DNA from 3 places in the Alteromonas lipotrueae genome. Region 1 is predicted to be linked to each of the others. Evidence: predicted binding sites of a transcription regulator. Region 1 holds the regulator's gene; each other region holds the start of a gene.
What was found. The regulator sigma-54, encoded in region 1, starts transcription at its own class of promoters, with help from an activator protein. The targets are predictions, from matches to a motif close to GTTGGCACGNNNNTNGNNT.
Positions count from the first base shown of each region.

Region 1 (7,875 bases):
ACAACTCGTAGGCGATTGTCACGGTATTACATTAAAAACAGGGTCGCAGTACCTAAAAATGCAAATATACCCACCACGTCAGTGATGGTTGTGAGTATTACGCTTCCTGCTAGTGCAGGGTCTATTTTCAAACGTTTCATGATGAGCGGCAAAGTAGCGCCTGCTAGCGCTGCGGCTATCATGTTAACCAACATGGCGAAGGCGATAATGATGCCTAGCATGTAGTCTTGTTTCCAAAGCGCTATTACCGAAGCAATTAATATTGCCCAAATGGCCCCATTTAAGAAGCCAATAGATATTTCTTTGCTTATTAACCATCGGGAGTTGCTGGCGTTTACGTGACCCAGTGCCATACCACGAATAACAAGCGTAAGGGTTTGGTTACCCGCTACGCCGCCCATACTTGGTACTATGGTGTTCAGTATGGCGAGTACGGCTAATTGGCTCAGTGTGGCCTCAAACAAGTCGCTTACCATGGCTGCCATTAGCGCGGTAACCAGGTTTACTGCCAACCATACAGAGCGTCGTTTGGTACTTTGAAGCACAGGGGCAAAAGTGTCTTCGTCATCATCTAAACCCGCCATACTCATCATAGAGTGCTCGGCATCTTCACGAATAATATCTACCACATCATCTATGGTGATACGCCCTACTAGGCGGTTTTTCTCGTCAACGACAGGGGCTGATAGCCAGTTATAGCGTTCGAATAAGCTCGCCACTTCATCATCTGGCATATGCACAGGAATCGCTTCAGATTCTTCATCCATGACATCTGATACTTTGGCTTCAGTCTCAGCGGTGAGTAATCGCGTTACCGGTACGATACCGACTAAATTATCAGTACGGTTTACTACATAAAAGGTATCGGTGTTTTTAGGTAATTCGCCTTTAAGGCGAATATAACGAAGTACTACATCAATGGTCACATCAGGGCGAAGGGTTATCGTGTCGGTGTTCATGATGAAGCCGGCTGTCTCTTCACCGTAAGACAATGCTTGCTCTGCACGAAGTCTGTCTTGTGCATCCATTGATTCTAGAATGTCTTGCAGCACTGGTTCTGGAAGGCTGCTAAGGGTAACCGCTAAGTCATCGGTATCCATTTCTTCTAACGCGTCTACGACGTTTGCAGGCAGCATTTTGGTGATGATACCGTTACGTACGTCGTCAGAGAGTTCTTCTAGAATATCACCGTGGAAATCACCATCAATAAGCTCCCACAGTTCATCTCGGGTGCGGCTTGGGCTAGATTCGAGAATATGTGCAACATCAGAAGGGGGTAATTCCAGCAGAAGCTTACGTACAGAAACAAATTGGCCGTTATTTAACGCGCCATTAAGTGCCCGAAGTTGGCTTTGTACGTATTTTGAGACCAGTGCTTCTGCCACTGCTTTCGCCTAAAAATGGAATTTTCTATAACGGTAGGATATCGCAATTGCCATGACGCTGTCATGACAAAAGCGCAGTAACGACAGACAATTACGGGCTATGTGGTGAAATTATAGGCGGCTTTATACCGAAAATCGTAACACAGGCGAGTGCAGCATTACTCGTCTTCGTTGAAACGGCCTTCAATTAACGTTTCAATGGCGTTTAATGCTGCTTCGGCATCATTACCTTCAACCACAACGTTCACCTGTTCACCTTGGTGGCTTTCCAGCATCATTAAGCCCAGCACACTGTTAGCATCGGCTTTCTTATCGCCTTTCACCAACACTATTTTTGCATCAAATTGATTGGCTAATTGAACCAACTGTGTGGCAGCGCGGGCGTGTAAGCCCAATTTATTGACTATGGTAAGTGTTTTTTCGATGGTCATTACTGATTTAACTCGCGGTGGCGAATTTGTACATCGGGATGCATTTCGCCAAAGGTTTTCGCTAACGATTGAGCAATAAATACTGAGCGGTGCTGACCGCCGGTACAACCAATCGCAATGGTGACATAACTACGGTTATTGCGTTCTAAGTGAGGTAACCATGTGGTTATCAAGTTCTGAATTTGCCAAATGAATTTGGTTACAACAGGCTGGGAACCTAAAAATACTTCTACGGGGGCATCTAAGCCAGTTAAGTGTTTTAAATCGGGCTCCCAATGTGGGTTGGGGAGAAAGCGGGCGTCAAATACATAGTCGGCGTCTTTGGGGATGCCGTGTTTAAAGCCAAACGATTCAAAGACCAATACTAGCCGAGAGCTTTTCTTACCTAGAATTCGCTCGCGAATAAGCTCTGCGAGTTGATGAATTGTGAGCTTATCCGTATCAATATACAAATCGGCGCGCTCAACAATAGGCGCAAGTAAGTCTGATTCGGCTTTTATCGATTCAGATAAAGATTTGTTGAGCTTAGCTAGCGGATGCAATCGGCGGGTTTCGCTGAAACGTTTCACCAACACATCGTCGCTGGCGTCAATATACACAATGGTCATAGACCAAGACGAGGGTAGGTAATCTAAAATCTCTACCAAGTCCGCTGGATTTTTTGGCAGATTCCTTACATCGATACTTACCGCGACTTGGTCATATTCATCAACCACGGTATGAGTAAGGGTAGGGAGAAGGTTAACCGGAATATTATCTACGCAATAGTAGCCTAAATCTTCAAGGGCACGTAGTGCAACTGATTTTCCCGAACCGGATCGACCACTGATAATAATCAGTTTCACCTGCATTTCTCCCTTTTAAAATATGGTGCTGTGCTTTATTAGCTTAAAGCCGTAATAATGTCGTCACTGGTGGAGGCCCGCCTAATGGCTTTCACCGTTTCTTTATCACTTAGTTTTCCCGCAACGGTAGCAAGTGTTTGTAAGTGACCTTCTGTTTTCTCTTCAGGCACTAACAGGGCAAAGAAGATATCTACGGGCTGATCGTCAAGCGCATCAAAATCGATGGCAGGGTTGCTGGTTACAATAATGGCGATAACGTGTTCTAAGCCCGGTAATCGACCGTGAGGCAATGCAATACCATTGCCAATACCCGTACTTCCCATTCGTTCACGGGCGAGTAGGCTATTTAACACTGTGGCCTGATCGATGTCGGGATTATTTTTAGCAGCAATGTCGCTAATAATCTCTAGAATACGTTTTTTACTGTTACATTGAACCGCACACTCGGTGCGGTCCAAACTTACTATGGCTTGAATTTCCATATTAATATTTAGTGCTTTTTCAGCTTTTCCTTATGCTTGATAACTTGCCTGTCGAGCTTGTCGATCATGCTGTCTATCGCCGCATACATGTCGGTGTTATGTGATGAAGCAAACACTTCTGCTCCGCTGAGGTGCATGGTGGCTTCGGCTTTTTGATTAAGTTTTTCGACGTTCAGGATGACATGCACATTAGATATGTGATCAAAGTGACGCTCTAGTTTGCTGAACTTAGTATCGACATAGCTACGCAAAGAATCAGTAATTTCGACATGATGACCGGTAAGGTTGATTTGCATATTTCGTCTTCCTTAAATTATCAAGGCCTTTAAATAAGGCTTTTGCGTTGGTTTGACGGCGGAATCGATAATGATTCCCGGTATTTTGCTATTGTCCGCCGGGCAACTTTGATGCCTTGTTCGGCCAACAATTGAGCAATCTTGCTATCGCTTAATGGCTTGCTGGGCGTTTCCGCAGCCACAAGCTTTTTAATTAGTGCGCGAATAGCGGTAGATGAACACTCACCACCAGATTCCGTTGCTACGTGACTAGAGAAGAAATATTTCAACTCAAATATGCCACGTGGGGTATGCATATATTTTTGCGTGGTGACACGTGAGATGGTGGATTCATGCATATCTACCATTTCTGCGACATCATTTAGCACCATTGGTTTCATCATTTCTGGGCCGTGCTCGAAAAAGCCCATTTGTTGCTGCACAATACAGTTTGCTACTTTCATCAAGGTGTCGTTCCTTGATTCAAGGCTTTTTATAAACCATTTGGCTTCTTGCATATGTGAGCGAATAAATTGCGAATCGCTGCTGTTTTTAGAGCGTCTGCTCATAGCGGCATATTGCTGATTTACGCTTAACTTTGGCAAGCTATCGGGGTTAAGTTCTACCACCCAGCGGCCATTCTTCTTGTTTACCGAAACATCAGGAATAACGTATTCCGGTTCTTTGGTAATTAATGCACTACCTGGACGAGGATTCAACGTTTGCAGTAAGCGCATGGCTTCGCGAAGTTGATCTTCTTTCAAACGGCTCTTGCGCATTAACGTACGGTAGTCTTTGCTGCTAAGTAGGTCCGAGTACTCATTGATAAGTTGTCTTGCTTCTGCAAGCCATGGCGTATCGTCTGAGAACTGGCGAAGCTGTACAAGCAAACATTCTTGCGGTGTACGCGAACCTGAACCGATAGGGTCGAACATTTGAATACGTTTGAGTACACATTCAACTTCGTCCATTTCCACCAATTCTTCTACGTCGTCAGAATTCACCGATTCTAAAATCTGTTCGATGGGGACGTTCAGGTAACCAGATTCATCGATTGAGTCGATAATGGCGGTAGCAATGGCGCGGTCGGTATCCGAAAACGGGGTTAACCGCATTTGCCATAGCAAGTGGTCTTGAATATTGTCGGTGGTTTCACCCTGAAACAGTTGGTCGTCATCATTATTTGATGGACCAGGAGCGGGAGCAGAAGAGGCCGAGTAATACTCATCCCACGTACTGTCGATTGGCAGTTCATCGGGAAGGTCGTTCTTTTCAAGCGCGTCACCTGCTTCTAACGAATCGCTAGATGCAGTAGGAGCAGCTTCTACAGAAGGGTCGTCGCCGTCCATGTTGTTTTTCTCAACAGGATGGTCATCGCCGCCTTCTTCAACTTCCAAAAGTGGGTTTGAGTCTAGTGCTTCCTGAATCTCTTGTTGCAGGTCGAGCGTAGACAACTGCAGCAGCTTGATTGCCTGCTGCAACTGCGGTGTCATGGTAAGTTGTTGACTGAACTTTAGCTGTAAAGATGGTTTCATCTACGTCTTATTTTTAAACTCTTGTTGTGAATATACCCGTGCTTAAAACTGAAAATGACAATTCGGTTACAGTAACTATAGCCTGAATTGTTCTCCTAGGTATACATCCCTTACTTTCTGATTACTTAAAACTTGTTCTGCTGTCCCTTGCGCGATGAGTTCGCCTTGGCTCACAATATACGCTTTCTCACACACATCCAGTGTTTCTCTTACGTTGTGATCGGTGATGAGGATTCCAATTCCTCTGTCACGAAGATGTTGAATGATCTTCTTTATATCATTAACCGATATAGGATCAACACCAGCAAATGGCTCATCAAGCAAAATAAATTGCGGATCAGCGGCTAATGCTCGCGCGATTTCTACCCGGCGACGTTCACCACCGGATAAACTCATACCCGTACTATTACGTATATGGTTAATATTAAATTCATCAAGTAGCGCATCGGCTTCTTGTTCTTGTTCCGCTGAACTCAACCCTTTACGGGTCTGTAAGATAGCCATGATGTTCTCAAACACCGTCAATTTTCTAAAAATTGAGGCCTCTTGCGGTAAATACCCAATTCCGCGTCGTGCACGCTCGTGCATGGGCTCATGGGTTAATTCGCTGTCATCAATACTGATTTTGCCCTTATCAAGGGGTACTAAGCCTACAATCATGTAAAAAGTTGTGGTTTTACCGGCACCATTGGGGCCGAGTAATCCAACGATTTGCCCAGTCGAAACTGATAAGCTTACATCGCGAACCACTTGACGGGCTTTATACGCCTTTGCAAGACTCTGTGCGCTCAACGTTGCCATGATTAGTTGCCGTCCGCCTTATCGCCTTCGTTATTCGATGACGCTTTACGTATTGCCTCAGGCGTAAATACCGTAGTTACTCTACCACCTTCACCGTCTTCGCCGCCTGTTGCAAGCAATTGTTCCGTGACCATGTCGAAAGTAATCTTGTCGCCTTGTACTTTGCTGGTATCTTGCTGTAGCTCTGCATTCCCTTGTAAAGAAATAGTTCGATTTACCACTTCATAGCGTATTTCGTTGGCTTTGGCGGTAACGGGGGCGCCATCTTCTAATTTTTGCGAGTAGCTGGCAGGTTTGCCGCGAGCAACAAATATCTCTCGTCCATCTCCTTCGCTGGCAATAACCTCAACTTCATCGGCATTTATCACCAAAGAACCTTGGGTAATTCGTACATCATCTTTAAACAATGAAGTTTTGTTTTTACCGTCAACAAATTGCGATTTAGAGTCAACTTTAATCGGTTTGTTGAAGTCGCTTTCAGCCGCTAAAGCCACAGTAGAGAAAAGGCTAACAGCGAGGCTGGTCGCTAATGCTTTAGTGGCTAGGCGAATAAATGGTTTGTACATGGTCTATTAACTCGTATTCCTGGGTACGCAAGTTGGCGTTAAACCCATTGCTGTTAATCACATATTGTAAGCCACGTATTTCCACGGGCTGATCAGATGTCATTTGCTTAGTGTACAGGTTTATCTCTATAAACGCTGTACGTATTGTCCTTACAAAGTCATCGACACTTTGGTTTTCAATAACGACATTATTTTCTAGCTGTATCAATTCGTTATTGTACAAAGTACCTTCTGTTGCGGTGACTTCCCACGGTGACTGTGCGTCGTCGGTATATAATGTATATCTGGGCTTTTGGAATAAAACAAAGCCCAATTGGTCGTAATGTTCCATCGATGCCGCAAATACTTTGTGATTTAATTGGCCGTCTTGATTATATAAGGTGGTCGTTAAGTTTTTTGCTTTGTACGCGGGCTTTAATGCATCCAATCCTTGGTCAGTTTGCTGGGTAGGATCTTCTTCCATCCAAATCGGAATATACATGGCGGATGCCAATATAAATAACACCGAAATACTTAAGCCTAACCGGTCAAAGCCTAATACCTTCATACGCTAGCACCTTGAATACCGTGAAGCTTATCGTTTGCTTGAAGCAGGGTGTCACATATTTCGCGTACTGCACCAAAGCCGCCTGGCAAAGTAGTGATCCAATTTGCTTGTTGTGCAACCGTAGGATGTGCGTCTTTTACTGCAATTTTTACGCTTGCGTGGGGGTACATGCCCGTATCTGGCATATCGTCACCTACCACCGCCACGTGCTCGGGTTTAAGTGATAAGCGAGCCATCAGTTCAGCAAGTGCGTCAGATTTATTTTCTTCACCCTGTACGATGTGCGCAACATTCAGCGCTTTCATTCTATTTTCGACAATGGCAGAGCGCCTGCCAGTAATGACTGCTACCTCTACCCCAGAATTCACAAGGGCTTTAACGCCGTAGCCATCGCGGGTATGAAATGCTTTTAATTCTTCGCCAGCATTACCGAGGTAAATACGGCCATCTGAAAACACGCCATCTACATCACACACTAATAAGCGAACGTGCTTCAGCGATAAATACAAAGCCTCTGACATAGCGGTATAGAGTGTATTTACGGTTGATTGGGTGTCTCTCATTATAAAACTCCCGCTTTAAGTAGCATATGCATGTTGAACGCGCCCACGGGCTTGCGGGTTTCATCCGTTACCATAAGCGCGCTTATCTTATGAGTTTCCATTAAGTTTAGCGCTTCGACGGCGAGCTGCTCTGGCATGGTTGTTTTGCCGCCCTTGGTCATAACCTGTGTAACCGTAGCGGTATGCAAGTCTATACGTGCATCTAAAATACGGCGTAAATCACCATCGGTGAAAATTCCAATCAATATGCCGTGGCTATCGATAACCCCTGTCATACCCAAGCCTTTCTTGGAGATTTCTAATAGTGCTTCTGCAACGAGGGCGTTTTCGTCTACCAAGGGTAATTCGCTGCCCGTTAGCATGATGTCACTCACTTTAAGCAGTAATTTTCTGCCTAAGCTGCCACCTGGGTGAGAAAGCGCAAAGTCGTCGGAGGTGAAACCTT
Region 1 covers NZ_JAESDJ010000001.1:164,614-172,488, forward strand. Annotated here, with positions in the region: gene mgtE (magnesium transporter) at 27-1,385, opposite strand; gene KYS23_RS00675 (HPr family phosphocarrier protein) at 1,544-1,816, opposite strand; gene rapZ (RNase adapter RapZ) at 1,816-2,661, opposite strand; gene ptsN (PTS IIA-like nitrogen regulatory protein PtsN) at 2,700-3,143, opposite strand; gene hpf (ribosome hibernation promoting factor) at 3,152-3,439, opposite strand; gene KYS23_RS00695 (RNA polymerase factor sigma-54) at 3,469-4,953, opposite strand; gene lptB (LPS export ABC transporter ATP-binding protein) at 5,029-5,754, opposite strand; gene lptA (lipopolysaccharide transport periplasmic protein LptA) at 5,757-6,320, opposite strand; gene lptC (LPS export ABC transporter periplasmic protein LptC) at 6,289-6,867, opposite strand; gene kdsC (3-deoxy-manno-octulosonate-8-phosphatase KdsC) at 6,864-7,430, opposite strand; gene KYS23_RS00720 (KpsF/GutQ family sugar-phosphate isomerase) at 7,430-7,875, opposite strand, start outside.

Region 2 (7,875 bases), on a different contig from region 1:
ACGCTTTTTCTTTGCTTCGCGTGGTAGCAATAATTGCATGGGTAGCTGACATGGCTTCGCCTAAGTAGCCACCAAGCCAACCGTAACCGCAGATAACTAGCTTATTATTCATAACGTCTTCTAGATGAGAAAAAGAGGGTGAAAGTAAAAGTATCAAAAATACGCGGTAAGGCGCAAAACGGATTGGTTCTGTGTGGTAAATACCAGGTACACAAATGCTGGGTGTTAGGTGCATAGTTCTGAGGATAAGGTGCAAAGCGCTAACCGATGAGGGAGAAAAGCTATTAAAATCAATTTGGTTATAAAAAAACGCTAGCGGGAAAGCTAGCGTTGTAAGGTTATTAAATGTAAATTGAACGTGGTTTGAATGTAGTGGGGGCAGTCACTGCACGAATAAAAACACAATTACATTTTCATTTCGCCACTGCGCATATCAATTAAGTCTAAGCCACCTAACCCAGGAATGCTGGCTTGCATTTTGTTTTCGGCATAATTAGCTTCTTGCAACACTTCACATAGGGCATCGCCTTTTTCTTCAAGTGCTGCGGCCTGTGATTCAACACGGTGTTCAATAGTCTCACCAAAGCGTTCCATTTTTTCCTCGAAGGCTTCCATATCGCCGCCGTTCCATAGCATTTGGGTGCCCACAGCAATCAAAATACGGCCCATTGATTCAGTTATGAGCGACTCGAATTGCGCTTCAAATTCGTCTTCCCAGCTTTCGTCGAAAAAGCCTGGCTCGTCAAACTTAGCTGTATCCACTTTGATATTGCCGTTGTCGTCGTAAAAAGACGTTGCTAACTTTTCGTTAAGCGAAGTGAACATGGTATCGAAATCTTCAGTAAGCTCATTATCGCCGCCAAGCAGTTCACCGAATACTTCTGAAACGGCGACACTGGCAATTTCTAACCCTTCACTTGCGATGTTAAGAGTCATGGGAATAGCAGTATCGATACGGTCGTAATAGGTATTGACCCATTGTTGTTGTTCGTTGTTCAACGTCACACTCTCACCGTTAATCACCAAATGGTAAGTGTCATCAATCGACATGGTAGAACCGTTTTGCATGTCGACAGTAATTAGGCCCTGGTGGTATTGAAGATGGCCATCTAATTCGATGTCGCAGCTAGTCTCAAAAGCAAACGCTGGCACGCTAAGTAAAGATGAAGATACTAAGGCGAGTGGAAGTAATTGTTTAATTTTCATTTTCTGAAATCCTATTAACCATGATGCTGTCGCGAAGACCGTCTAGTGTTATGAACTCTGTGTTGTGGTCACGCTGTTTTATAGCCTAGTGATTGCACTAGTTGTTACACTAGTTATTGTTATTGCAACCTCAGTGCCATTTTAATAAATACATTTATTTCAATGTCTTAAGGTTTTATAGAAAGGATGTGACATTGACTATTTACGAAAAGTTAGCAATTAGCTTAACTATTTAGCATTTTTGACTAAGATCAAAGGGGTGAGGAAAAGAGCACATTACTTGCATTTAATGTTTTTTGAGGCATGTTCATCCAGATTGATTTCGTGCATAATAATGCCAGAAAAATTAAAGGGTTTAGAGAATGACTGATTGGATTAACGCAATTGTATTTGGTGTTGCGCTAATTGCCTTCACTCTGGGGCTTAGCAGCATCGTAATGGGTTTCATGACAGCTGAAACTGGCGCAAAAGGCATGCAAGAAAAAATCGAGTATGGTTTCTTTGGCGTGTCTGGGCTAGTGGTTTGCTTGCTAATGGGTTATGCGTTGGCTTAAGTAATGATAGACATAAAAAAACCGGCTTAAGCCGGTTTTTTTATGTCTATCGTTTACATTTTTTGGTCACTGCAAGAACTAGTCTTGTTCGCTCTGGCTTATTTCCATTGCACTGGATAAGTAACCTAAGTGGCCGTCACGCTGGTAAGCAACGAGGTCAAACAAAGATAACATGGCCATCACATGGTCAAATATATCCGCTTGAACCTTTTCGTATTTCACCCAGTCTTTCTCAATACTAAAACAATATAGCTCCAGTGGCAGGCCAATTTCGTTAGGTGGCAGTTGGCGCACCATCAAGGTCATTTCCTGGTTCACACTAGGGTGTTTACGCAAATAAGACTCAAGATAAGCTCTGAAGGTACCAATGTTGGTTAATTTGCGGCTATTTAATAAGTCAGATTCATCAATAGAATAGTCTCTGTGATAAGCACGCAGTTCATTTGTTTTCTTCTCTATATACTCACTGATATAGCGAATTTTTGAGAAGCGTTCTAACATTTCGTTGTCACACAATTTAATAGAATGAACATCGATATACACCGAGCGCTTTATTCTTCGGCCACCAGATTCTTGCATGCCTCGCCAGTTCTTAACTGCCTCGGTAGTCAAATTATAGGTAGGCAGAGTTGAAATGGTTTTATCCCAGTTCTGCACTTTTACGTTGGTTAAACCTATTTCTTTAATTTCACCATCTACTTCGTATTTTTGCATGGTGATCCAATCACCGGTGTTAAACATGCGGTTAGCCGCAATTTGAATACCTGCCACAAAGCCCAATATGGTATCGCGGAAAATTAATAGCAGTACGGCGGCAATAGCCGTTAAGCCAGACACTAAGAGTAAGGGGCTTTTATCTACAATTAACGAGATGCTGAACAAAATGGTAAGAATGGCAAAGCCAAGCTTGGTGACTTGAATAAAGCCAGTAATAGGTGCACGTTTAGATAATGCAGAGGCGTTGTATACATCTTCCACCGTACTCAAAATGGCGTAAATACCCAACAGTCCACTGTAAAGCATATACAACAACGCGCTTTTTATTAATAAGCCGTACAGCACAGAGGCTTCTTCAATAAGTACTGGAGTGGCAAGAAATATAAAAAGAGCAGGGAATAAATGCATAAGACGGCGGAAGAAGCCATGTTCTTGTAATGCGTTATCCCAAATGTTGGTGGTCTTCGATACCCATCTCGCTATTTCAGGGCGAACAATCAACCTTGCAAATATATAAATGACAATCGCTATCGTCAATATGGTGCCCAATGCTAGCGCATTATATAGCGGGTCGTGCATAGTCAGTGATGGAAAGAAATCCTTCACTAAATGCATGAAGCTATCACGTACAGTCGAACTTACTTCCACAATTACGACTCCAAAAGACGTTTGATACGGCTATCTTTATTTTTCCACATGGCATTTAACCAATCTTGGAAAGTGGTGCGAAACTCAGGTTCACTCATTGAAGAGTGTTGCTGAAGTGCTGGCACAGGCATCACATTAACATCGATTATGATTTTGGTCATTGTGCCACTTAGCATAGCCATCATTGGGTGGCGCTTATTTTCTGGATATAGCAAAGAAATATCGAGCACATTAGTAAACAACTCACCCATTGCAGCCAGTGTAAAGGAAACGCCTCCCGCTTTAGGTGGAAGCAAGGTTTCATAAGGGCTTTGCTTCTGATGGTGTTTTTGTGTGGTAAATCGTGTGCCTTCAACAAAGTTGATGACAGTGGTGGGCACCGTACGAAATTTTTCACAAGATGCTCTTGTTGTTTCCAAATCTTTGCCTTTTTTCTCTGGGTACTTTTCTAAATAGGCCTTAGTGTATCTGTGCATAAAAGGCATATCTAAGGCCCAAGCACCTAATCCTACAAAAGGAAGCCAAATTAATTCCTTTTTGAGAAAGAACTTTGGCGCAGGTATACGATGAGTCGCAAATTCAATAAGTAGCACAATATCAAGGTAACTAAGATGGTTGGCGATAATCAAATACCATCTATCTTTCGACAATTCACCATGAACCGCACACTCAATGTTTACATTGTTAAAGAGGCGAATAAGCAATACGCTTACCCGTCCAAAACTAAACAAGCAAGCGTGCATGACGCTATTCCACGCTTCGGTAACTTTACCTGAAGGGAGTATCAGTTTAATGACGCCGAACAAGATGATCAGCCCTCCCCATAGCGCAAGGTTGGCTACTTGAAGCGCCGTGTGGACAACGAAAGTTACAGGAGAAAACAAGGTACGGATCATAGTGGCTTCTGAGTTGCGTTAATCGATTCTAATTGGTCGTTTTTATCTTGCCAGCGGCTATTTAACCAACGCTGAAATTGGCTTCTTACTTGTGGATCGTCAAAGTAATTATCATTAAAGTAGCCATTTTCGGTAATATCCGTGATGGGGGTTACTTTTATACTGACGCGAATATCACGTACCTTCCCGCTGACGAAATCCCAAAATGAGGGAACGCCGCCAGGGTAATCAATCGTTACGTCAATGAGCTTGTGCAACTGAGAGCCCATCGCTGAAAGCACAAACGCTACGCCGCCCGCTTTAGGTTTCAGCAGGTGGCTAAACGGTGAGTTCTGTCGGTCGTGTTTTTCTTGGGTAAAGCGTGTTCCTTCCACAAAGTTCATAATACTTACCGGCTTGGTACGAAACTTTTCGCATGCTTTGCGAGTAGTTTCCATGTCTTTGCCTTTCAGGTGTGGGTTCTTCGCCAAGAAAGATTTTGAGTATCGACGCATAAAGGGAAAATCGAGAGCCCACCAGGCGAGGCCTAAGATAGGGACGTAAATAAGTTCCTTTTTAAGGAAGAACTTTAAAAATGGGATTTTTCGGTTGAATACACGTTGTAAAACTAAGATATCGACCCAAGATTGATGGTTGGCAATCACTAAATACCAGTCTTTGCGGGTAAGTTGATCAAGGCCGGTAACATCCCATTTTGTTCTACTACTCACTCGTTGATTAAGATTATTAATCGTAATCCATGCGGTTGCGCACGCGTCCAAGATATACGATATAAATCGTCTCCAAGGCGCAAGCGGAATAAGTTTGAAAAAAGACAAAATAATGATGGGCGTTGCCCATAAAACTGTATTTAAAAAATAAAAAATTACTGAAATGGTGCCAACCAGATGATGCATTAGGCTTCTTATCATCGTACTTACCTCAAAAATTAGGCACTTAGTGTAAACGAACTTGATTTAAAATCCGATAGACCCTTTACTGTTTGCTACAGCAAAGTGGTTATTTTTCTAAATTTATTAGTGTACAGGAGTCATTATGGAGCTTATTAGTGAAAATCGTGCATTTGGCGGTAGGCATTTACGCTACAGTCACGATGCAAAGAGCACCAATTGCAGTATGACATTTGCAATTTATTTACCACCGTTTGCCTCCGCTGAAAAACCAGTGCCGGTTTTATACTGGCTGTCTGGGCTTACTTGTAACGACCAAAACTTTATGCAAAAAGCAGGGGCGATGAAACTAGCAGCAGAGCTAGGAATGGCGATTGTTGCGCCAGATACCAGCCCTCGCGGTGATGGTGTTCCTGATGACGAAAATGGCGCTTATGATTTTGGGCTAGGTGCTGGTTTTTATGTGGATGCAACACAAGCGCCATGGAATGAGCATTATCAAATGTATAGCTACGTCACCGATGAATTGCCTAGTGTTGTTGAGCAACACTTCCCTGTGACAAAAGAGCGCGCAATTAGCGGTCACTCAATGGGCGGCCATGGCGCGCTAATCGCTGGTTTACGTAATCCAAATCGCTATGTATCTGTTTCTGCGTTTAGCCCAGTGGCGAACCCTTCTGATTGCCCATGGGGCCAAAAGGCATTGGGTCAGTATTTAGGTGATGAGAAATCAGCCTGGGATGAATACGATGCTGCAAAGATTATTGCTAGTAAGAACCACGCAATTCCATTATTGGTTGAGCAGGGTAATAGCGATGAATTTCTGTCAGAGCAATTAAAACCACTGGCACTTGTGCAAGCGGCTCAGCAAACAGATACACAATTAACGCTGAACATGCATGAAGGTTACGATCACAGTTACTTTTTTATAGCGTCGTTTATTGATGAGCACCTAGAGTTTCATGCTGGGCATCTAGGCCTTATTTAAGCGACAGTGCCCCATTTTACATGCGTTAGTTAGTTGCCTGATAACGTGCAGCTTTCTAACGCAGCTTTTCTACGAAGTCGCCAATCGACATGGGTCTGTCAAAGTAATAACCTTGGGCATAAGTACACGCGTTATTCACCAAAAACGCCTGTTGATCTTGCGTCTCAACCCCCTCCGCGATAATGCTAATATTTAAATTTTTAGCCAAACCCAGAATAGCTTGAATAATAGCCTGGTCGTCGGTATTCGCTTCTAAATCGCTCACAAAAGAACGGTCTATTTTGAGTTCATCAATAGGCAGCTTTTTAAGGTAAACCAAAGAGCTGAAGCCAGTTCCAAAGTCATCAATTGAGATGGTAATGCCCATGGCTCTAAGTTCGTTCAGCAACACGGAGACAGTGTCTAAACTGTCGATGAACACACTCTCGGTGAGTTCTATCGATAAATGCCTTGGGTCGATGGCTCGGCGCTTTAAGGATGATTGTATTTGATGAAGCAGCACAAGATCGGTAACTTGTCGGCCAGAGATATTAATCGCCAAACGAATATCTAAATTAGCCTCTGTAAGCTTATCGATAGCATTACAGGCTTCTTCTACTAACCATTCACCAAATGGGAATATCAGCTCTGTACGTTCTGCAATTGGAATAAAAACATCTGGTGGAATGTAGCTTCCGTCTTCTGTCTTCCACCGCGCTAATGCTTCGCACTTAACAATTTTACCGGTTTCTAAATCAACGATAGGTTGTAAGAAAAGCGCTAATTGCTTGTTTTCAATGGCGGTGCGAAGTTTACTCTCTAACTCAGACATACTCTGATGTTGGCGATGCAACATTTCGCTGTATTCAAGAATAACGTTTTTACCTTGAAACTTCGCAATTTGGAGCGCGATATCTGCATGACGCAGTAGTACATTCGCTTGATCTCCATGTTCGGGATAACTCGCGATGCCAATGTTAATGCCAAGATTGGATTCGGCACCATGAAGTGAAGTATAGGTATTAACCAGCTTCTTCTTCATAGCTTGCGCATAGTCTAATGGGTTAACGCCACTGAAGGTATCGGTGCGTTTTACAATGGCAAATTCGTTACTCCCTATTCTGGCAATAAACCCGCTGTTGCCAACAAATCCTTGTAATCTTGATGCAAAAGACTTGAGTATCTCATCACCTGAATGATAGCCAAGCTTTTCGTTAATTTTCTTAAACTCTCGTATATCTATAATAAACAGAGCAAATTTAACGTCCTCTTGAACCAACTTCTGAACATAGCTATTGAAAAAATTGCGGTTTGCAATTTTGGTTAAAGAGTCCATTCCTGTGGCAGATAGTACGCTTTCTTCTTTATTTCGAATGTGACTGATATCGGTAAGAAGATATACCCAGTGGGTGAGTTCATTATCATGAATAACCGGGTGAATGGTCACTTGTAACCATATTTCATAATTATCGGTAGGCTTCCAATAAAGCTCCCCTTGCCATGCTGAACGTTTTTCAATGAGTGTTGGGAGGAAGGTGTCTGGAACGCTGACATCTTCAAGTAAGTGTTCAAGCCTATTGGCACTATCATTTGATCGGCTACAGGAAAGCAGCTGCCTAGCAGATTTATTGTCTAACACCGTTTCACGGTCTTTATTTAAAATAACTACCCCAGTTTCTAGGTGGTGGATAGCTTGTTTTATCGGGGGGACTAGCTTTTCATAATTTTTGTTTTTAAGTAGTGTTTTATCTAGACGCTGGCGGATGTATTCGTGCTGACCTACTATTTCGTGATGGCTTAAAAGTAGCTCTCGTGCGGCTTGTAGGGTTTTTTGTTTTTCTTCGTATTGGCTTTCGACATTCTTTATAACTAAGAAATGCTCACCTTCGCCGCTATTAATCGCGAGTGCTTCTAAATGGAGGGACTCGTTCTCGTCTTCTTCAGTCCAAAAACCTGAAGATAGGGTAAATACGCTGTCATTTTGCCAAATATCATTG
Region 2 covers NZ_JAESDJ010000011.1:110,595-118,469, forward strand. Annotated here, with positions in the region: gene KYS23_RS15220 (NAD-dependent epimerase/dehydratase family protein) at 1-112, opposite strand, end outside; gene KYS23_RS15225 (DUF2884 family protein) at 406-1,206, opposite strand; gene KYS23_RS15230 (hypothetical protein) at 1,569-1,760, shown strand; gene KYS23_RS15235 (mechanosensitive ion channel family protein) at 1,839-3,125, opposite strand; gene KYS23_RS15240 (acyltransferase) at 3,128-4,021, opposite strand; gene KYS23_RS15245 (acyltransferase) at 4,018-4,932, opposite strand; gene fghA (S-formylglutathione hydrolase) at 5,057-5,899, shown strand; gene KYS23_RS15255 (sensor domain-containing protein) at 5,955-7,875, opposite strand, start outside.
Region 2: KYS23_RS15225 (DUF2884 family protein) is a predicted target of sigma-54. The motif match lies at 1,329-1,347, and genes of this name have one in related genera.

Region 3 (7,875 bases), 380 kb from region 1:
GGCTGCGGGCAGAGCAGTTTATGTGTCAACTTCTTAGGATTTGCCCATGAAAATAAGTCAGGTGATACATGGCTGATTCCGATTCTAGCGAAAAAACAGAAGACCCCACGGGGAAAAAACTCGAAGACACTCGAAAAAAAGGGCAGATAGCCCGATCCCGAGAACTATCGACAACTTTAGTGCTGGTGGTCAGTGCCTTTATGTTTTTGTTCGTTGGGGGCTGGATTGCAGAGTCGGTATTCAAGCTGACGCAACGTATGTTCGTTTTGTCGCGAGATGAAACCTACGATACCACCCATATGTTTGGCGCATGGGGCGAAGCCATTTCTACGGTCAGCGTACCTGTATTGGTTTATATGACGGTGGCCATGCTAGCCGGAATATACGGTTCTATCGCATTAGGCGGCTACAACTTTACGTGGGAAGGTGCCAAGTTCAAAGGGTCTAAAATGAGCCCGCTTAGTGGGTTTAAGCGTATGTTTGGCATGAATGGTTTGGTTGAGTTAATTAAATCCATCGCCAAAGTGGTTGTTATCGTTGGGATGGCGTTAGGCGCACTGCTGTTTTTTGAAGATGAAGCGCTACACCTTGATTTAGAGCTGTACCCAGGCAATATTTTTCACGCGTTAGATATGCTGAAGTGGGCCTTTATTATGTTGGTTTGCGGCATGATACCTATTGCACTTATTGATGTGCCTTATCAAATGTATAAGCACAACAAAGAAATAAAGATGACTAAACAAGAGGTGAAAGACGAGCGTAAAAACTCTGAAGGTGATCCTTTGGTAAAAGGGCGAATTCGTCGCTTACAGTATCAAGCTGCCACCAAGCGCATGATGCAAGAAGTTCCTCAGGCCGATGTAGTTGTGACCAACCCTACCCATTATTCTGTCGCAATAAAGTATGATGACAGCGGCAATCGCGCCCCAGTGGTTGTGGCAAAAGGTACCGATGAATTGGCGATGCATATTCGTAAAATAGCCACCGCCAACGATGTGCCACTTATTCCATCACCAATGCTAGCCCGCGCAGTGTACTACTCTACTGAAATTGATGGTGAAGTACCTAACGCCTTGTTTATGGCGGTAGCGCAAGTGTTAGCGCACGTTTATCAGTTAAAAGCACACAGAGCGGGTAAAGGAAAACGACCCAAGCCGCTTAAACGTGATTTACCCATACCACCAGAACTGCGCCGCTAAGGCGCTGCTATCAGCTTAAATTAACGCTTAAATCGAAGCTTATAGCGAGCCACTCTTAACTGTAGTTCTGCGAATTGCGGCCCCACTTACGTTTAATCGGTTTTGTATAAATCTGGCACGGTAGTTGTAATAGTCATTGAAAGATAGCGTTTAGCGTCAATTTTCCGATAGAGAGACTCCCTGCAATGCAGTTATCCGGTTACCTACAGCGATTCGATAAAAGTCAGCTGCAGAACATTACCAGTGGCTTAGGCGCTCCCATTGTTCTTCTTGCCATTATGGGCATGGTTATTCTTCCCATGCCGCCATTTTTACTCGACGTATTGTTCAGCTTCAATATTGCGCTGTCTTTAGTCATTATTTTGGTGGCGGTATTAACCCAAAAACCGGTTGATTTCGGTATTTTTCCCCTTGTGTTGTTGATTGCTACCGTACTGCGGTTGGCGTTAAACGTTGCCTCCACGCGTGTCGTCCTGCTATATGGACATGAAGGCGGGGATGCTGCAGGTAAGGTTATCGAAGCATTTGGTGCTGTGGTAATTGGAGGCAACTATGCGGTGGGGGTGGTGGTCTTTGCTATCTTGCTCATTATCAACTTTAAAGTAGTGACCGCGGGTGCAGGTCGAATTTCAGAAGTAAGTGCTCGCTTTACTCTTGACGCTATGCCAGGTAAGCAAATGGCTATTGATGCCGATTTGAATGCGGGTTATATCGACCAAGATCAGGCGCGTGCTCGCCGAGAAGAAATAACCGCCGAAGCAGATTTCTATGGCTCGATGGACGGTGCGTCAAAATTTGTGAAAGGTGACGCTGTTGCCGGCCTCTTTATCATGCTTATCAATATTGTGGGTGGCCTTTTTATTGGCATGATTCAACACGGGTTAAGTTTTGGAAATGCCATCGAGGTTTACACCATTTTAACCATTGGTGACGGTTTGGTGGCGCAAATACCCTCACTGTTACTGTCTGTGGCTACCGCTATTATTGTTACCCGAGAAAACGAAACCCAAGAAATGGGCAAAGAAATTCGTAGTCAATTGGGTAATAGCCAAGCCCTTTATATTGCCTCTGGTGTGTTATTCGTTATGGGTATTATTCCCGGCATGCCTCATTTAGCCTTTATTGGTTTTTCAGTGCTTATAGCCGGTTACGCCTACTGGCAGGGGGTTGCGGCTAAACGCGAGGCAGAAAAGCCTAAAACCCCAGCAAACATAGTGAAAGATGACACTGTTGCGCCTGAAATAAAAGAGCTTGGGTGGGATGATGTGCAGCATGTCGACACCATCGGCTTAGAAGTCGGGTACCGACTAATCCCCTTAGTAGATAAGTCTCAGGGCGGAGAACTGCTCACTCGTATTAAAGGGGTTCGTAAGAAGTTATCTCAAGAGCTAGGCTTTCTTATTCCACCGGTACACATTCGTGACAATCTAGATTTAGAGCCTAACCTGTACACCATTGCGATGTTGGGTGTAACCATTGGCGATGCGCAAATAAGCCACGATGAAGAGCTTGCGATTAATCCGGGTCAAGTATTTGGCAAACTGGAAGGTCGTGCTACCAAAGACCCTGCCTTTGGCTTAGATGCGGTATGGATCAAACCGAATAAGCGTGAGCATGCGCAAACACTGGGTTATACCGTGGTTGATGCTGCTACTGTGGTTGCTACTCACTTAAGTCAATTGCTGACAAACAACGCCTACCAACTACTTGGACATGAAGAAGCTCAACAGCTACTAGATATGCTAGCCAAGCAGCATCCTAAATTAGTTGAAGGGTTAGTCCCTGATATTCTGCCGTTGAGCACTATCGTTAAAGTGCTGCAAACCTTGCTATTTGAAGGGGTGCCTATTCGTGACATGCGTACCATTGTACAAACCCTGAGCGAATACGGCCCACGTAGCCAAGACCCAGATGTACTGGTGTCTGCGGTACGAATTGCGCTTAAACGTCTAATCACCCAAGAAATTACCCAAGGGGCGAAAGAGATACCCGTCATAACCTTGGCGCCAGAGTTGGAACAGATGTTGCACCAGTCATTACAAGCAGGTGGCGAAGATGGCGCTGGTATAGAACCAGGACTGGCCGATAAGCTGCAAAAATCATTGCAGCAAGCTAGTCAGCAACAAGAATTAGAAGGTGAGCCTGCGGTACTTCTCACTTCCGGTATGTTGCGCCCCGTACTATCTCGCTTCTTAAAGTATTCGGTCGCGGGTTTACATGTACTTTCCTATCAGGAAGTACCCGACGATAAGCAGATAAAAATAGTCAGTTCGGTCGGTCAATAATCTGACACTGGGTGATTGGAGAGTTTTCAATGAAAATCAGACGTTTCTTTGGCAAAGATATGCGAGAAGCTTTAAGCCAAGTTAAAGCGGAATTGGGTAGCGATGCCGTTATCATGTCGAACCGAAAGCTTGCTGACGGTATCGAGCTGGTAGCCGCTTACGATAAAGAGCCAGAAGCCAAACTGTCGATTAAAAAGCCTGCACCTAGAGCACCAGGTCAAGCGAAAGCGGCTGTACCTAGTCTTAGTGAAATCATCGGTGATGATGGTCCAGATAGCTTAAAAGCACTGTTGGAAAAACAACATGGTGGCAGCATTCAAAGCTCATCTTCAGCACCTAGTGCCAACGCTCAGCATGCCAATCAAATTGCCTCGCACTTAGACTTTTCAGAAGCCTTTATCGACGATGTAGAAGCAAATCAAAACACCTCTGAATTCCCTAGCCATCAGGCATCTAGCCTGAATGAAAGTATTGATAAAAGCAGAGCTCCTCAGTCTGACGAATTGTCTCAGATTAAAGAAGAGTTGGCGTCACTACGAAATGTACTTCAATACCAAGTGGCCGATTTGATGGAAGCAAAAAGTCGTCGTCAGCAACCTGTACATCACTATTTGATTCAGCGTCTAACCGATATGGGACTGAGTCAATCACTGGCAGAGCAACTAATTAGTTACACGCCGTCGCATTACAACGAGCGTGACGCTTGGGTTTATCTTTTAAACCTATTGGCTAATCGCATTAATGTGACAGGTAACGATATACTTACGCAAAAGGGCGCAGTTGCGTTAGTGGGTCCTACCGGAACAGGTAAAACCACCACAGTCGCTAAATTAGCTGCTCGCTATGCACAGAAATATGGTGCTGACTCCGTTGCCATGATTACGATAGATACCTATCGTATTGCAGCGTTTGAGCAATTAGCCACATATGGAAAAATTATTGGCTGCACAGTGCGTAAAGCACAAAGTAGTGAAGAATTATCAGATTTATTGTTTCAATTACGCCATAAGAGACTAGTGTTAATTGATACGGCAGGCTTTAGTCAGCGAGATAGTCGATTAATTAAACAGATAAATCAATTTGATAACGGTCAAATGCAGCCAGTGAAAAAATACCTAGTAGCGCAAGCGAATACCCAATATGCTGCGTTACAACGTATTATAGATGCGTACGAAGGGGTGGAACTTAGCGGTTGTATCTTTACAAAGCTTGATGAGTGCTACTCTCTAGGCGAAGTGCTTAGCGCAGCGGTGGAGTACCAGTTACCTGTCAGTTATGTAACAGATGGACAGAAAGTTCCTGAAGACATTAAGATTGCAGAAGCAAAATCTTTAGTATCTGCTGCTGCAAAGCTTTATAAAAAGTACGGTTTGAATCATACTACTAGTAACAATGTGGTTAAAACAGCACGAGCAGTATGATTGATGATCAAGCGAGTAGCTTACGAAAAATGAAGCAATCACGATTAATCAAAGTTATCGCCGTCACCGGAGGTAAAGGTGGCGTTGGTAAAACAAATATTACGCTAAACACGGCTATTGCTATGGCAAAGCAGGGAAAGCGGGTAATGGTATTGGATGCAGACTTAGGTCTGGCCAATGTGGATGTAATGCTAGGATTGCGAGTAGAGAAAAACCTCTCCCACGTATTATCTGGTGAGTGTACCTTGGACGATGTTCTCGTTACGGGCCCTCACGGTATAAAAATAGCACCAGCCACATCAGGTTCTCAATCAATGGCAGAGCTATCACCAACGCAGCATGCAGGGCTTATTAGAGCTTTCAGCGAATTGCGTTCGCCCATTGATGTGCTTATCGTCGATACCGCAGCAGGTATCTCCGATATGGTGCTAAGTTTCTCCAAAGCCTCTCAAGATATTATGGTGGTAGTGTGCGATGAGCCTACTTCACTCACCGATGCCTATGCGTTAATTAAAATTCTTAACAGAGAGCACGGTGTCTTTCGCTTCAAAGTGGTCGCCAATATGGTCCGCGATGTTAGAGAAGGGCAGGAACTCTTCAGCAAACTATCGAAAGTAACAGGGCGATTTTTGGATGTTGCGCTAGAATTGGTGGCAACGGTTCCTTTTGACGAGAACATACGACGAGCGGTACGTAAGCAAACGTCAATTGTAGATGCTTATCCAAGTTCTCCTGCGGCAGTGGCGATTAGCCAGCTAGCAGCCAAAGCAGCATCTTGGCCTATTCCTGCGCAACCAGGAGGTCACTTAGAGTTTTTTATTGAACAACTAATAGCAGATAAAGCAGTAGGAAGTCAGCGTTGAATAGCAAAGCAGCCGCTTATCAACAGCAAACGGACAAGTCACAGTTAGTTGAGCGTCACGCTTCGCTGGTGAAGCGAATAGCACACCACTTAATGGCGAGACTGCCAGCCAGTGTACTTGTCGACGATTTAATCCAATCCGGTATGATTGGACTGCTAGAAGCTGCACGAAATTTTGACGGTTCCAAAGGCGCAAGCTTCGAAACCTTTGCGGGTATACGTATTCGTGGCGCGATGCTTGATGAAATCAGAAAAGGTGATTGGACACCTCGTTCCGTGCACAAAAACGGACGAGCCATTACCGAAGCAATCTCTCAAGTTGAAGGTGAAACTGGTCGTGACGCGCGAGATGTTGATATTGCAGCTAAAATGAATGTAAGCATGCAAGATTATCATCAAATGCTTAACGAAGTGAATGCCGGTAAATTGGTGGGGATCGAAGATTTAGGGGTTTCTGAAGATGTTATTTCTACAGAAAAAAACCGAGGTAGCGACGCGCCGTTAGAAGATTTGATGCAAGGGGCTTTCCAAAAAGCGCTAGCACATGCTATTACTACATTACCCGAACGGGAAGCGATTGTACTTTCTTTATACTATGATGAAGAACTGAACCTTAGAGAAATTGGCGAAGTTCTTGATGTTAGTGAATCGCGAGTGAGCCAAATTCATAGTCAGGCCATGTTAAAACTCAAATCACGAATGAAATCGTGGCAAGTTGACGAAGAATAGAAATTAATAACAATTAACCCCTCATTGGAGGCTATTTTGGATAAAAGTATGAAAATTCTCGTGGTTGACGATTTTTCTACCATGAGACGTATCATAAAGAACCTGCTAAAAGATTTGGGTTTTGCCAATATCCAGGAAGCGGACGACGGTAACACCGCGCTACCTATGCTACAACAAGGTGATTTTGACTTTGTTGTAACAGATTGGAATATGCCAGGTATGCAAGGTATCGATTTATTACGCGCTATACGTGCAGATGATAAGTTGAAACACCTACCGGTTCTTATGGTGACAGCAGAAGCGAAGAAAGAACAAATCGTTGCCGCAGCGCAAGCTGGTGTGAATGGTTATGTTGTTAAACCTTTCACTGCCGCTACGTTGAAAGAAAAATTAGATAAAATCTTCGAACGTTTAGGTTGATCCAGACGCTCACCAGAGAAATGAGGTTTACTGGATGTCGACAAATGAAAGTGTCTCTATAACGCTCGAAGAAGCCAAAAAATTGGTAGCGTATCTTGAAGAGGGCGATAACGCATCAGCGAACGCTGTCTTAGAAGCTGTTTCGATGAAAGAGTCCATTGAGCTCTTTGCTGAAGTTGGTAAATTAACGCGTCAACTTCATGACTCGTTAAATAACTTCCAAATCGATGAACGTATTAAAAATTTAACCGTTGATGACATTCCTGATGCGCAAACGCGACTCATGTACGTTATCGAAGAAACGGAAAAAGCTGCCAATACCACCATGGATGCAGTTGAAGAGAGTATGCCAATTGCTGAAGTGCTCTCTACCCGCATCGAGAAAATCATGCCGGAGTGGAAAAAACTGATGAATCGTCAACTTGAGTTGGGTGAATTCAAAGTTTTATGTGCAGATTTAGACGAATTGCTAGAAGACGGATCGAAACAATCGGCTAAGCTTACATCATTGCTTACCGAAGTGTTAATGGCACAAGGTTACCAAGATCTTACCGGTCAAGTTATTCGCAGAGTGATTGAACTCGTAAAAGAAGTGGAAGATAGCTTAGTTAATATGCTTACGATGTTCGGTGAACCCGAACAGGCGGAACTAGGCAAGCCATCTGAAGCGAAAGTCGAAAAAGTTAACAAGATCGATAGTGTCGAAGCCGAAGGTCCAATTATTGATGCAGACCAACGCGATGATGTTGTATCTGGCCAAGATGACGTAGATGATCTTTTGTCTAGCTTAGGTTTTTAGGGGAGCGGGCGCATGGCGTTTGATGTTGACGAGGATATATTACAGGACTTTCTAGTTGAAGCTGGGGAGATCCTTGAACAATTACAAGAACAGCTCGTTGATCTGGAAAATAATCCTGAAGATGCAGATTTACTTAATGCTATCTTTCGTGGTTACCATA
Region 3 covers NZ_JAESDJ010000001.1:543,352-551,226, forward strand. Annotated here, with positions in the region: gene fliR (flagellar biosynthetic protein FliR) at 1-50, shown strand, start outside; gene flhB (flagellar biosynthesis protein FlhB) at 69-1,199, shown strand; gene flhA (flagellar biosynthesis protein FlhA) at 1,385-3,484, shown strand; gene flhF (flagellar biosynthesis GTPase FlhF) at 3,514-4,905, shown strand; gene KYS23_RS02320 (MinD/ParA family protein) at 4,902-5,768, shown strand; gene KYS23_RS02325 (RNA polymerase sigma factor FliA) at 5,765-6,496, shown strand; gene cheY (chemotaxis response regulator CheY) at 6,533-6,916, shown strand; gene KYS23_RS02335 (protein phosphatase CheZ) at 6,951-7,715, shown strand; gene KYS23_RS02340 (chemotaxis protein CheA) at 7,728-7,875, shown strand, end outside.
Region 3: flhA (flagellar biosynthesis protein FlhA) is a predicted target of sigma-54. The motif match lies at 1,311-1,329, and genes of this name have one in related genera.